2 regions of the Kluyvera huaxiensis genome follow, and region 1 is predicted to be linked to the other one. Evidence: predicted binding sites of a transcription regulator. Region 1 holds the regulator's gene; the other holds the start of a gene.
The links. Region 1 encodes LexA, which represses DNA repair genes until DNA is damaged. Its sites were predicted from a motif close to TNCTGTATGTACATACAGNA; they were not measured.
Positions count from the first base shown of each region.

Region 2: a site for LexA is predicted at 3,606-3,625, ahead of sulA (SOS-induced cell division inhibitor SulA). Genes of this name have one in related genera too.

Region 1 is NZ_JBEFLV010000025.1:38,408-45,929, forward strand. Features, by position in the region: gene ubiA (4-hydroxybenzoate octaprenyltransferase) at 1-150, shown strand, start outside; gene plsB (glycerol-3-phosphate 1-O-acyltransferase PlsB) at 256-2,697, opposite strand; gene ABOC97_RS20600 (diacylglycerol kinase) at 2,883-3,251, shown strand; gene lexA (transcriptional repressor LexA) at 3,351-3,959, shown strand; gene dinF (MATE family efflux transporter DinF) at 4,028-5,347, shown strand; gene ABOC97_RS20615 (CsbD family protein) at 5,484-5,693, shown strand; gene zur (zinc uptake transcriptional repressor Zur) at 5,741-6,256, opposite strand; gene ABOC97_RS20625 (cupin domain-containing protein) at 6,383-6,871, shown strand; gene ABOC97_RS20630 (conjugal transfer protein TraF) at 7,045-7,522, shown strand, end outside.
Region 2 is NZ_JBEFLV010000017.1:12,066-19,587, reverse strand. Features, by position in the region: gene helD (DNA helicase IV) at 1-91, opposite strand, end outside; gene ABOC97_RS16815 (YccF domain-containing protein) at 215-661, shown strand; gene yccS (YccS family putative transporter) at 682-2,808, shown strand; gene ABOC97_RS16805 (TfoX/Sxy family DNA transformation protein) at 2,820-3,428, opposite strand; gene sulA (SOS-induced cell division inhibitor SulA) at 3,647-4,156, shown strand; gene ompA (porin OmpA) at 4,510-5,565, shown strand; gene matP (macrodomain Ter protein MatP) at 5,659-6,114, opposite strand; gene ABOC97_RS16785 (Lon protease family protein) at 6,299-7,522, shown strand, end outside.

The DNA of each region.
Region 1 (7,522 bases):
TCAATCCTGATTGCCGGGGCGCTGTTTGTCTATCAACAAAAGCTGATCCGCAACCGCGAGCGCGGACCCTGCTTCCAGGCATTCCTCAATAATAACTACGTCGGTCTGGTGCTGTTTATTGGGCTGGCGATGAGTTACTGGCAGTTCTGATGCAATAAAAAAAGCCGGATAATTATCCGGCTTTTTTGTGGCGGGGGCGCTACGCTTGCCCGCCCTACGAATCATCGACCTGTAGGTCTGATAAGCGAAGCGCTATCAGGCGTCTTTCGGCGCGGGTTCTTCGTCTTGCGTCACGCTTTCAATCGTCAAGCGCACGTCCGAGGTAATAAGGCTTGCCATCATCTGGTAAACCTTCATCGTCTCTTCTGGTTCGGCGTCGCCGCTGTCGCTGATATAGCCTTCATCGCGCAGGGTTAACACCAGCGATGAGAACACCGCCTTATCGAAGAACTCCGGCGAGTTGATACCGTGCAGCACGGACAGACGTTGCGCCAGCGTACGGCTCTCTTTCTCCAGCGTGCTGCGGTTCATCGACGGGTTGCCGCTCAGCAGCCAGAAGGTGATGGCGTAGCGTTGCAGCGTTTCGCGCGCACCGGCCGCCAGCAGTTGCAGCGTACGGGAGTGCGAGGCGTTGATGCGCAGTTCATCGCCGCTTACGGTAATCAGCTCCTGACGTTCCATCTCGGCAATCAGCGTATCGATAACCGTCGGCAGCTCCTCACGCTCCCAGCGCAGGAACAGCTCGGCTTTCAGCATTGGGTACAGAGTATCGATATAGTCCGCAACCTGCCCACGGGTTATCTCCCGATGTTGGGTCATAATCGACGCCAGCAGCGAAGGCATAATCAGCATGTGCGCAATGTTGTTGCGATAGTAGGTCATCAGTACCGCCTGCTCGCGCGGCAGAATGATGATATCGCCGATGGTATCTTTCTCGACTTCGAACTTGTTCATCTGCAGCGCGTGATCGATAAGCTCGCTGGCAGAGGCTTTCGGTGCGGTCGCATCCGGCGCGTATGGCGCGTTACGCATCAGGGCCAGATAACAATCCAGTTGCTGCGTTAACTGCTCACGAGTCAGAGAACGCTGACGTGAAGCCAGCAGCGCGGTACAGCACAGGTTCATGGCGTTGGCCGCACCGGCGTTGTTGATACGCACCATCAGCTCTGCCGCCATTTTATTGACGGTTGGCGTCAGCCAGGCTGGACGTACGGCTTCAATCGGGTCGATAGACTCGCGCCACTCCGGCACGTGGTGGTTCAGGTAGGTCATCAGCGGCATCGGTTCGCCGAAGTTGACGTAGCCCTGACCGAGATTACGCAGCTTGCTCAGACCTTTCAGCATCTGCGGCAGGCTCTCTTTCTCTTTGGTCGCGCCGCGCAATTCTTTCGCGTAGGTGCCCACTTCCATCACGTGCTCGTAGCCAATATAAATTGGCACCAGGGTGATTGGACGGGTACCGCCGCGCAGCATCGCCTGGATGGTCATCGACAATGTGCCGGTTTTCGGATCCAGCAGACGACCGGTACGGGAACGACCGCCTTCCACAAAGTACTCCACGGAGTAACCGCGGCTGAACAACTCGCCGAGGTATTCACGGAATACGGTGGAGTACAGCTTGTTACCCTTAAAGGTACGGCGAATGAAGAACGCGCCCAGGCGACGGAAAATCGGGCCTGCTGGCCAGAAGTTCAGGTTAATACCGGCGGCGATATGCGGCGGCACCAGCCCCTGGTGGTAGAGCACGTAAGAGAGCAACAGATAGTCCATGTGGCTGCGGTGGCAGGGAACATAAACAATCTCGTGCCCGTCGTGCGCCAGTTGGCGTACGCGCTCGGCGTTATTGACGTTAATCCCCTGATACAGACGGTTCCAGGTAAAGCTCAGGATACGGTCGGTCAGGCGGATCATCTCGTAGGAGAAGTTCGCTGCAATCTCTTCCATCAGCGCAATCGCGTTCTGCTGCGCTTTTTCGTGGGAGATTTTTTTGCTACGCGCTTCATCTTCTACTGCTTTGGCAATGGCTTTGGAGGCCAGCAGCTTTTTGAACAGGTCGTGACGGGCAGGCAGACGTGGGCCTACCGCAGCCAAACGCTGGCGAGCGAAGTGCATACGGGCAACGCGGGCCAGCTTCTGGGCGATGGTCTTATCCGTGCCGTGTTCATCGGCCATGCGGCGTAGAGAAACGGACGGAGAGAAACGCACGAAACTATCGCGACCCAGCCAGGAGACGGCGAAGAATTTCTGGAAGCCGTTCAGCATCCGCAATGGCGGATTGACTTCACCTTTCTCGCGACCCGGAGAACGCCCAAACATCACCGACACCGGCACCATTTGCACATCCAAATGTGGATTGCTGCGGTGCAAGTCGAGGTAGTCGTGGAACAGTTTGATCGACTCTTCTTTCGGCGTGTAGTAGGTGAACACGCGCGGGCCGCCGTGAATGAACACGTAGCGCGGCAGCAGAGTGCCGTCGATTTCTAACGGTTCAAGCGGATCGGGCAGGTCGTGCGCAAGGCACTGGGCGCGCAGCGTCAGTAAGTCGGCCTTAGAGTTGTAAGGCAGGACGTACATAATTGGACGTGATGTATCAAGCCCCAATTCCTGGGCAGGTTCTGCCGGAATAGACTTGCTCTTTACCAGAACACTTAATGGTAAATTCAGTAATTTGTAGTAAATTCGTGGCCAGCCGGACATAAACGATGTAAAGCCTCTGGTTAATCATGCAAATGCGCGGCAAGAATATCAGAAAGTCGGCAGAATTTCTGTTCTACCGGTTCTTAATAATACACTAAGTGATTCGCGCGGCGGCAAGGCGGTAAACCCAGCAGCAACGTGAAGTACGCATTGTCATTGACGTCATAACGTAAAAGGTTCTTGAGATGGCCAATAATACCACTGGGCTCACCCGAATTATCAAAGCAGCTGGATATTCCTGGAAAGGATTTCGCGCGGCATGGATCAACGAAGCCGCGTTCCGCCAGGAGGGGGTTGCATCCGTACTGGCAATTATCATTGCCTGCTGGCTGGATGTTGACCCTATCACCCGCGTGCTGCTTATCGGCTCCGTCCTGTTGGTGATGATAGTGGAAATTCTCAATAGTGCACTGGAAGCGGTCGTCGACCGTATTGGCTCTGAGTATCACGAGCTGTCAGGGCGAGCGAAAGATATGGGCTCAGCCGCCGTGTTGCTGTCGATTTTTGTCGCTCTGATCACCTGGGCTATCCTGCTGTGGGCTCATTTCCACTAAAGCTGTGAAAACTGCCTGATTTCCTGCGTTTTATGGTTCCAAAATAGGCACTAGCTGTATATACTCACAGCATAACTGTATATACACCCAGGGGGCGGAATGAAAGCGTTAACGACCAGGCAGCAAGAGGTGTTTGATCTCATCCGGGATCATATCAGCCAGACGGGCATGCCGCCGACGCGTGCGGAAATTGCTCAGCGCTTGGGGTTCCGTTCCCCGAATGCGGCTGAAGAACACCTGAAAGCGCTGGCGCGTAAAGGAGTTCTTGAGATTGTCTCCGGAGCCTCTCGTGGTATCCGCCTGCTGGTGGAAGAAGAAGTGGGCCTACCGCTGATTGGCCGCGTTGCGGCGGGCGAGCCGCTGCTGGCGCAGCAGCACATTGAAGGCCATTACCAGGTCGATCCATCGCTGTTTAAACCGAGTGCCGACTTCCTGCTGCGCGTCAGCGGCATGTCGATGAAAGATATCGGTATTATGGATGGCGATCTGCTCGCGGTGCATAAAACCCAGGATGTGCGTAACGGCCAGGTCGTCGTCGCGCGTATCGATGAAGAAGTGACGGTGAAACGCCTGAAAAAACAGGGTAACGTCGTCGAACTACTGCCGGAAAACAGCGAGTTTTCCCCTATCGTGGTCGATCTGCGTCAGCAGAGTTTCTCCATCGAAGGGCTGGCCGTTGGCGTTATCCGCAACGGCGAGTGGCTGTAACACTCCCTTCTCTCAAATGGCTGTGATACTTCCGTTATCACAGCCTTTTTTCTTTCTGGTTCTCACTCATGCCGCTACTGACTTCCGCCGATAAGGCCCTGTGGCGCCTTGCGCTACCAATGATCTTCTCAAATATCACCGTGCCTCTGCTAGGGTTGGTGGATACCGCCGTGATTGGCCATCTCGACAGCCCGGTCTATCTGGGCGGCGTGGCCATTGGCGCGACCGCAACCAGCTTCCTGTTTATGCTGCTGCTGTTCTTGCGTATGAGCACCACCGGCCTGACGGCGCAGGCGTTTGGCGCCAAAGACCCCCAGGCGCTGGCGCGAGCGCTGGTACAACCGCTGCTGCTGGCGCTGGGTGCCGGTCTGCTGATCATCTTGTTTAAAAATCCGCTGATTCATCTCGCGCTGTCTATCGTTGGCGGCAGCGGCGAAGTGCTGGAGCAGGCGCAGCGTTTTCTCTCCATCCGCTGGCTAAGCGCTCCGGCTTCGCTGGCAAATCTGGTGCTGCTGGGCTGGCTGTTGGGCGTACAGTACGCGCGTGCACCGGTCGTGCTGCTGGTGGTGGGCAACGTACTCAATATCGTCCTCGATCTGTGGCTGGTGATGGGGCTGCATATGAACGTGCAGGGGGCGGCGTTAGCGACGGCCATCGCCGAGTACGCGACCTTGCTGGTCGGTTTAGGGATGGTACGTAAGGTACTGGTAATGCGCGGGATTTCCTGGGCGATGCTGAAAATGGCCTGGCACGGCAACTTCCGGCGTTTGCTGGCGTTGAACCGTGACATCATGCTGCGCTCGCTGTTGCTGCAACTGTGCTTTGGTGCGGTAACCGTTTTTGGTGCTCGTCTTGGCAGCGATATTGTCGCGGTGAATGCCGTGCTGATGACCATGCTTACCTTCACCGCCTACGCGCTGGACGGCTTCGCCTATGCGGTTGAAGCCCATTCTGGTCAGGCCTACGGCGCGCGCGACGGCAGTAAACTACTGGAGGTCTGGCGAGCGGCATGCCGTCAGGCCGGTGTGGTCGCACTGGCGTTCGCGTTGGTTTATGCCGTTTTGGGGGAACATATCGTGGCGCTGCTGACGTCCATTCCCGAGCTACGCGAGCTGGCTGACCGCTACGTTATCTGGCAGATGGTGCTCCCGATAATCGGCGTGTGGTGTTATCTGCTTGATGGCATGTTTATCGGCGCGACGCGCGGCGCGGAGATGCGTAACAGCATGGCCGTTGCGGCGGCGGGATTTGCGCTCACGCTGTTAGCGCTACCGGTGCTTGGCAACCACGGACTGTGGCTGGCGCTTGCCGTCTTCCTGGCGCTTCGCGGTCTGTCGCTGGCGTTTATCTGGCGTCGTCACTGGCGAAACAACAGCTGGTTTGCCTGACGTGATGGTTAAAGATTCCGAATAGTGAATTGATGTCGGAATGACTGACTACAATTAACCTCACGCTTAGCGAAAAAGATGTGTGTTCTGTAGGAACACTTTCGCTATTCACTCACTGACTCCCGAGGATTTGATGATGAATAAAGACGAAGTCGGCGGCAACTGGAAACAGCTTAAAGGCAAAGTGAAAGAGCAATGGGGCAAACTGACCGACGATGATATGACGGTGATCGAAGGGAAACGCGATCAGCTGGTCGGTAAAATTCAGGAGCGCTATGGCTACGCGAAGGATCAGGCCGAAAAAGAGGTCGATAGCTGGGATAAACGTCATAACCACCGCTGGTAAACCCAGCGAGCGCGTACAGGGAAGTACGCTATCCCGCTTAGCGCCTGCTAGCGGGATTTTTTCTTAATTTGAATCGTATGATCGTGCTGGCAGTGCTCATGCGCCTTGCAGGCTTCGACCTCAACGCAGGCTGAGCACAGACCGTGCGCTTCAATCACATTATGCCGCAGGGCAAAACCCATCTTCGCCGCCAGCGCATGCATGATGTCTTCAACCCCTTCCGCACACTCTTCTTTGACCACGCCACAGCGGTCGCAGATAAACATGGCGGAGGTGTGAGTCGGTTGATCAAACAGATGGCACAGCACGTAACTGTTAGCGGATTCGACTTTGTGAACAAAACCCTGCTCGAGCAGAAACTCCAGAGCACGGTATACCGTCGGCGGTTTAGCCTGCGGTTCTTTGACGCGCAGCAGGTCGAGCAGATCGTAGGCGCTGATTGCCCCTTCCTGCAGACTCATCAGGCGCAACACTTCCAGACGTTGAGGAGTCAGGCGCACGCCGCGTTGCGCACACAGCTTTTCAGCCTGCGCTAGCAGTTCTTGCGTAGTGGTCTTATCCATTGGCGTCCTCGGGTTACGGGTGAAACAAACACATACTTTATCATGTTATGCCAGAAACGCCGAGTTTCCACAGGTGTGCTATAGGTGTGTTATAGCAGGTGCACTTCACACTCAGGACGAAAAATAATGAAAAGACCCGATTGCATTCGCCATTGGCATGACATTGAAGGCCCGGACGATTCAACCTATCCCGATAGCGACGAACGCTTTTCCATCGGTGCGCCGCTGGCCCGCGCGCTAGGGCTTCGACACATTGGTATTCACCACGAGCGTTTACCGCCGGGGCGGCGGACGTCCTATCCGCATGCGGAAAGCGATGAAGAAGAGTTTATCTACGTGCTGGAAGGGTACCCGCAGGCGTGGATTAACGGCTATCTGTGGAAACTTCAGCCCGGTGATAGCGTCGGTTTTCCGGCAGGAACCGGGGTTTGTCACACTTTTATTAACAATACGTCGGAAGAGGTGCGCCTGCTGGTGGTCGGGGAGGCGAATAAACGAACCAACCGTATCTATTACCCGTTAAACGCCTCGTATGCCGTCACTCGCGAAGATCGTTGGGTGGATCATCCACCGCAGTTTTTTGGACCGCATGACGGAAAACCTGGGCGAAACTAAATATCTTCTTCTATAAGAAGTTAGAGCGCTTATTAATAATAATAAACCTATCGAAAATTTCATTTCAGGGAATTGGCCATTTTTTGGCCTGTTATTCGCAGCAATAGTTTGTCTCCATCCAGGCGATAACGGATGGGGGGTTGTTCCATAACAGACAATAAGATGGGCAAACTATGAAAAAAAATGAGAAATTTTCTCTGATAGGGATCGCTGTCTCTTTTCTGGTGGCAGCTCCGGCTGAAGCCGCAAATGGCTGGGCGGAGGCCCGGAACGACGCAATGGGGGGTACAGGGGTGGCTTCAGCACACTATGGCAGTGGCGTGTTGATTAACCCGGCATTACTGGCGAAAGCCAAACCTGATGATGATATTACGTTGATCCTACCGACGATTGGGGCGCAGATTTCCGACAAGGATAATTTGCGCACTAAGATCGACGATATTAGCGATGATATACAGGACTACATCAGTTCGTTGAATAATATTAATCTTTCCGACCTTACTAACCCTGGCAGCCCTGGCTATCGGCGCGTTTCTTCGGCGGCCGGCGATTTGGCCGATCAACTTTCGTCGGTTAAGGGAAAGACCGCGCGAACGAAAGCCGGAGCGGGTCTGGCGATTACTATTCCAAACGATGTGCTGGCGGTTGCGT
Region 2 (7,522 bases), on a different contig from region 1:
CGGATACCCTGACGCCCGCATTGAGGATCTCAACCCGGTCGTAAGGATGCTGCGCCATGCGCTTGCCAAGCGTCGTTGCTTTTAATTCCATGTCATGCCGAGTCCTGACTTTTTTCGATATCTCACAGTGTAACCGCCAGAGAATAGGTGCTCCAGCGTAAAAAAACGTTACAATCATCAGGTCTTATTTTTCACAGCGCTGCACAGAGGTTTTATGCGTACTGTTCTGAATATTTTGAATTTTGTATTAGGTGGTTTTCTGACAACGCTGGGCTGGCTGATAGCAACGCTGTTCAGCATCGTACTGATTATCACACTGCCGCTCACGCGCTCATGCTGGGAAATCACCAAGCTGTCGTTGCTGCCGTATGGTAATGAAGCCGTGCATGTTGACGAACTGGAGCCTGGCGCAAAAAGCAGCGTCATGAATGCTGGCGGTACACTGCTGAACATTATCTGGCTGGTGCTGTTTGGCTGGTGGCTGTGCCTGACGCACATCATGGCGGGTATTGCTCAATGCATCACGATTATTGGTATCCCGGTAGGGATTGCGAACTTTAAAATTGCCGCTATCGCCCTGTGGCCGGTTGGCCGTCGCGTGGTACCCGTCGAAGTGGCGCGTGCTGCACGTGAAGCTAACGCCCGCCGTCGTTTTCAGTAATTCAGGATCCGTCACAAAAGATGCTAAGCCCCTTGCTTCGCCGCTATACATGGAACAGCGCCTGGCTCTATAACGCCAGAATTTTTATCGCGTTAGTTGGAACCTGCGCTCTGCCCTGGTGGCTGGGCGACGTAAAGCTGACCATCCCGCTTACGCTGGGCGTGGTTGCCGCCGCGCTGACCGACTTAGACGACCGTCTGAGCGGGCGGCTGCGTAATCTGGTCATTACGCTTGTCTGTTTTTTTATCGCGTCCACTTCGGTAGAACTGCTTTTCCCGTGGCCGTGGCTGTTTGCGCTGGGGCTGACCGTTTCAACCATCGGCTTTATTTTGCTTGGCGGCCTGGGCCAGCGTTATGCCACTATTGCCTTTGGTGCATTGCTGATCGCAATTTACACCATGCTTGGCGTATCACTTTACAGCCACTGGTATATGCAACCGCTGCTGCTGATTGCCGGCGCGGTCTGGTATAACCTGCTGACACTGATTGGGCACCTGATTTTCCCTATTCGTCCGTTGCAGGATAACCTCGCCCGCAGCTATGAGCAGCTTGCTCACTACCTTGAACTGAAGTCACGTTTTTTTGACCCTGACCTTGACGATGAAGATCAGGCCCCGCTTTACGAGCTCGCGCTGGCTAATGGACAGTTAATGGCCACGCTAAACCAGACTAAAGCTTCTTTATTAACCCGCCTGCGCGGAGACCGAGGCCAACGCAGCACGCGTCGAACGCTGCACTACTATTTTGTCGCTCAGGATATTCACGAGCGCGCCAGCTCGTCGCACATTCAGTACCAGGCACTGCGGGATAACTTCCGCTATAGCGACGTAATGTTCCGTTTCCAGCGCCTGCTTTCTATGCAGTCGATGGCCTGCCAGGCGCTGGCAAAAGCCATTTTGCTGCGTACGCCTTATCAGCACGATGCGCGGTTCGAACGCGCATTTACTCACCTGGATGCAGCACTCGATCGTGTCCGCGCCAGCGGAGCTGCGCCGGAACAGATAAAAGCGCTGGGTTTTCTGCTTAACAACCTGCGAGCTATTGATGCGCAGCTTGCGACAATAGAATCAGAGCAGGTGCAGTCGCAGATGAAAAGCGAAACGGAAACGCTGTTGGCGGATGATAGTTTGCACGGCTTTGATGATATTCGTTCACGTCTTAGCCGCAACATGTCGCCAGAATCCGCGCTCTTTCGCCACGCGGTGCGCATGTCGCTAGTCCTGTGCGCAGGCTATGCCTTTATTCAGTTTACCGGCCTACAGCACGGTTACTGGATCTTGCTCACTAGCCTATTCGTCTGTCAGCCAAACTATAATGCCACCCGTCACCGGTTGGCGCTGCGTATTATTGGTACGCTAGTGGGCGTGGCGCTCGGCTTGCCGATTCTCTTGCTGGTGCCGTCTCTTGAAGGGCAACTGGTGCTGATTGTGATAACCGGCGTACTGTTCTTCGCCTTTCGCAACGTACAGTATGCCCACGCGACTATGTTCATCACATTACTGGTACTACTGTGCTTCAACCTGCTCGGCGAGGGGTTTGAAGTGGCCCTGCCTCGCGTCATCGATACTCTGATCGGCTGTGGTATTGCGTGGATAGCGGTGAGTTTTATCTGGCCAGATTGGAAATTCCGTAATTTACCTCGAGTTCTTGAGCGCGCAGTCGATGCTAACTGCCGCTATCTCGACGCCATTCTTGAGCAATATCATCAGGGACGTGATAACCGTCTGGCCTATCGGATTGCGCGACGTGATGCTCATAATCGCGATGCTGAACTGGCGTCCGTCGTGTCAAACATGTCGACCGAGCCGAAAGTTACCGCTGAAATGCGTGAAACGGCGTTTCGTCTGCTGTGCCTGAACCACACTCTAACCAGCTATATCTCTGCGCTGGGCGCCCACCGCGAGAAATTAACTACACCTGAAATCCTGGCTCTTCTGGACGATGCCGTTTGCTATGTCGATGATGCTTTACATCATCAGCCTTCGGATGAAGACAGGGTTCAATTGGCCTTAGCTGGATTAGCCGCACGGATTAACCATCTCGATACTCGTCCTGACAGCAAAGAGCCATTGGTACTGCAACAAATCGGTTTGATGATTTCACTGTTACCGGAAATCTGTCGGCTACAAAAGCAAGTTCTGGCCTGATGCTAAACGGCTTATTGTTTTTGCATGCAGGTTTGCGCCCAACTCTGCAACTCCTGACGCCTTTGCGTCAGAAGTGCGGCAGCGTGGACACCAGTAATCGCCCCCTCGAGTGCATAAAGCACATTAATACTGATCTGTTTACGAATCTGGCGAAGACGGAGCCATGCGGTTTTCGCCCCCATTTGCCGTAGCGTCCGTGCATCCATAATGCCGGCTTCATTCAGCAATAATTCCATATGAAAAGAGAGATTAGGTAAATCCTTTAAGCGCGGTGGCATCCTTTGTTGAGATTTCTCTCGTCGCGCATCCTCCAGCGAGGATAGGCCAAGCTGTAATAACACAGATTGATTCGACCACAGTGCAGCGTCAACGCGGAAATATTTTAACTGCAACGGCATCCCGCGTTTGCGCAACGTTAATAATGGCGGTGAGTGTTGAGCCTGATAAGTGGCATTTTGTTCACACATCCGCAGATACAACTCTCCCTCTGCAACCATAGCAAAGACCGTGCTGTCGACAGCCAGACTGTAACCGCCGAACAGCGCCCGTGACCTGATTTTCCCTAATGTTGAGAAACATTCCTGGGATTGATAAATCCGTTTATATGATATTTCCTTCATGATTAATCCTTAATAATCATGGATGTGGGTGTATCTAATTCACTAATAGAACATTTAATAAGCAACATAGGGAAGTTCACCCGGGACGGCAAGATGAATTTGTCGTCCTGAGCAATTTGTATCCAATTTTGCGAGTTACTTTCAGAAATTGAGGTTGATCTTTGATGATATGGGTAGTACTGTATATTCATACAGTAACCCACAAGGTTGGATTAGCTATGTATACTTCTGGTGTTGTTAATCATTCTTCTGCAGCTGTTACAGCAACGGCTTCCCATGCTTTCACTTCGGCGAAAAGTACTTCTGCTGCCTTAATTAGCGAAGTGCTCTATCGCGAAGATCAGCCAATGATGGCACAGCTATTATTACTACCCCTGCTCCAACAGTTGGGGCAGCAGTCACGCTGGCAGCTTTGGCTTACCCCACAACAGAAACTGAGCCGTCAGTGGGTACAAGAGTCTGGACTGCCGCTAACAAAAGTAATGCAATTGCGTCAAATGTCGTCATGCGACATGCTCGACTCTATGGTTAGGGCATTACGTACCGGAAATTATAGTGTGGTTATCTGTTGGTTAAAGGATGAATTATCAACAAATGAGCATGCCCAATTACTGGCGGCAGCTGAGGAAGGTAACGCGATGGTGTTCATAATGCGCCCAGTTCAATCTTCATCACACCCCACTGGACAATTTAATGGGCTAAAAATTCACTCTAATTTGTTCCATTAAGCGAAATTAGGATTATTCCTGGTATTTTTTTTGCAGCTTTTTTATCTCTTAGATTTCCTGATAGATTTTTCTCAAAAGGCTTGTCTGGTGCGGTTTCCGGTAGTTTTGGCTGTTTGGTTTTTAATCAATTTTGTTAAATATTGCGTATACAACTCTTTTTTTTTCATAAGCCTGACGGAGTTCACACTTGTAAGTTTCGAACGACGTTGTAGACTTTACATCGCCAGGGGTGCTCAGCTTACACCGCAGATATCTGCTAAGTAATTCACTAAGCCCCACCCCGGTGGAAGGATTTAACCGTGAGTCTATTTAGAGCTTCATGGCAAATTTTGGATGATAACGAGGCGCAAAAAATGAAAAAGACAGCTATCGCGATTGCAGTGGCACTGGCAGGCTTCGCTTCTGTGGCGCAGGCCGCTCCGCAAGACAACACCTGGTATGCTGGTGGTAAACTGGGTTGGTCCCAGTTCCATGACACCGGCTGGTACCAGGCTGACAAAAACAACAACGGCTCTACCCACAACAGCCAGCTGGGCGCAGGCGCGTTCGGTGGCTACCAGGTTAACCCGTACGTTGGTTTCGAAATGGGTTACGACTGGTTGGGCCGTATGGAATACACCGGTAGCCAGACTAACGGTGCACTGAAAGCTCAAGGCGTTCAGCTGACCGCTAAACTGGGTTACCCAGTAACTGACGATCTGGACATCTACACCCGTCTGGGTGGTATGGTATGGCGTGCAGATTCCAGCAACAACAAAGCTGGCGATCACCACGACACCGGCGTTTCCCCAGTATTCGCTGGCGGCGTTGAGTGGGCTGTGACTCGCGACATCGCTACCCGTCTGGAATACCAGTGGGTTAACAACATCGGCGACGCAAACACCGTTGGTGTACGTCCTGACAACGGCATGCTGAGCGTAGGTGTTTCCTACCGCTTCGGCCAGCAGGATGCAGCGGCTCCAGTAATCGCACCAGCTCCAGCTCCAGCTCCAGAAGTACAGACCAAGCACTTCACTCTGAAGTCTGACGTTCTGTTCAACTTCAACAAAGCAACTCTGAAACCAGAAGGTAAGCAAGCTCTGGATCAGATGTACAGCCAGCTGAGCAACCTGGATCCGAAAGACGGTTCCGTAGTGGTTCTGGGCTTCACTGACCGTATCGGTTCTGACGCTTACAACCAGGGTCTGTCCGAGAAACGTGCACAGTCCGTTGTTGATTACCTGGTATCTAAAGGTATCCCTTCAGACAAAATCTCCGCACGTGGCATGGGTAAATCTAACCCAGTTAGCGGCAACACCTGTGACGGCGTGAAAGCGAAAGCTGCGCTGATCGACTGCCTGGCACCAGATCGTCGCGTAGAGATCGAAGTTAAAGGTAGCAAAGACGTTGTAACTCAGCCACAGGCTTAAGTTATCGTCTAATAAAAAACCCCGCGCTGCGGGGTTTTTTTTTGCCTGTTGGTTTGTCGGTTTTTAACTAAGCCAAACAACCTCAAAACAAGTCTACTTATCCTTACCCAACATCGCTTCAAGATCCTGCTTAAGGCTGGACATCTTCGTCGCGTACTTCTCTTTGTTTTCAGCATCTTCAATCAGCTGGACAACGGTTTCCGATAACGTTTTCCCGCGACGTTGCGCCAAACCGGCGAGTCTCTGCCAGACAGCAAACTCCAGATCGATAGACTTCTTGCGCGTATGCTGATGTTCAGCATTGAAGTGGCGCTTGCGGCGTGCACGAATCGTCTGCTTCATACGGTTGACCAGTTGCGGATTAATATGCTGAGCGATCCAGTCATTAACCTGAACGGGTTCATGTTCCAGTTTCAGCAAAACATCGACAGCCTCTTGTGCGGCGCTGGCTTCAATATAGCGGGTGATGGATTCGCCTTCCCGGTGCTTTTTAACCAGGTATTTCCACTTCCAGCCGCTTTCAAGATTTTCCAGTTGTTGATATTTCATTGCGATCTCAGTGTGACCGTGTAACTCTTTTCAGAATAACAGTTTTTTCTCAATGTGCTGAGAAGAAATCTGCAACTGTGATACCGATTAAGCCAACAACAGAAGATACTTCCGTATTCTCCGTGAGCTTCCCGTTGGCATCAGGTATAATCACGCACTTTACATCTGACTAAAAATAGCGACATTGACTATAAATACTCTTTCCCGGCGCTTTCTCGCCCCCGCGACTGAAGCATTTCAGGCGCTATTTGCCCAGCCTGATCTGGCCTCAGAAAACGAATCCTTATTCAGTGAACTGCAGGCGCGTTTACATTACGCCCTGGAGCAGTTTCTGCATCCGCAAGGTGTCTCCCCCCTCTTGCTGGTCAAAGCACCAGAAGAAAAAGATTACCTGCAGCTGCTCACGCAGACAACGCTGTCGCTGCGTGGTAACGATGAGTCGGCCCTGACAGGCGTCGATTATCAAGTTAACGGCAGCAAAATCACGGTCACGCCAGCGCGCAGTACCGATGATAATTTTGCCAGCACCGGGCCAGTTGTCTATGCCGACTGGATCGAAGCCGAGCAGCTTTTTGGCTGCGTTCGCCAATTCAATGGTGAAATCACGCTGCAGCCGGGCCTCGTTCACCAGGCCAATGGTGGCATTCTGATTTTGTCACTGCGTACGCTTATGGCGCAGCCGCTGCTGTGGATGCGCTTGAAGAATGTGATTTCACACCAGCGATTTGACTGGCTCACTTTCGACGATGCGCGCCCTCTGCCGGTCAGCATTCCCTCCATGCCTTTGACACTCAAGCTCGTCCTGGTTGGCGACCGTGATTCGCTTGCCGACTTCGAGGAAATGGAACCGGAGCTGGCTGAAACTTCACTGTACAGCGAATTTGAAGACAACCTGCAAATCAGCGATGAAGAAACGCTTAAGCAGTGGTGCCAGTGGGTCTGGAATGTCGCTCGCGAAAAATCCCTGCCAGGCCTTGCTGCCGATGCATGGCCACTGCTGATGCAGGAAGGTGCCCGCGATACCGGCGATCAGGAGATTATGCCGCTCTGCCCACTGTGGATTGCGCGCCAACTCAGAGAAGCCGCCCCGTTCACTGATAACGATGTCATCAATGCAGAACAGCTTAAAACCATGCTGGAACAGCGTCTGTGGAGAGAAGGCTTCCTGGCTGAACGTATGCAGGACGAAATTTTGCTTGAGCAGATCCTGATTGAGACTGAAGGTGAATGCATCGGTCAGATCAACGCTCTGTCAGTTATCGATTTTCCTGGCCACCCGCGCCCGTTTGGTGAACCGTCACGTATTACCTGCGTGGTACACGTCGGCGACGGTGAATTCACCGACGTTGAGCGTAAGGCTGAACTAGGCGGTAATATTCATGCCAAAGGGATGATGCTGATGCAGGCC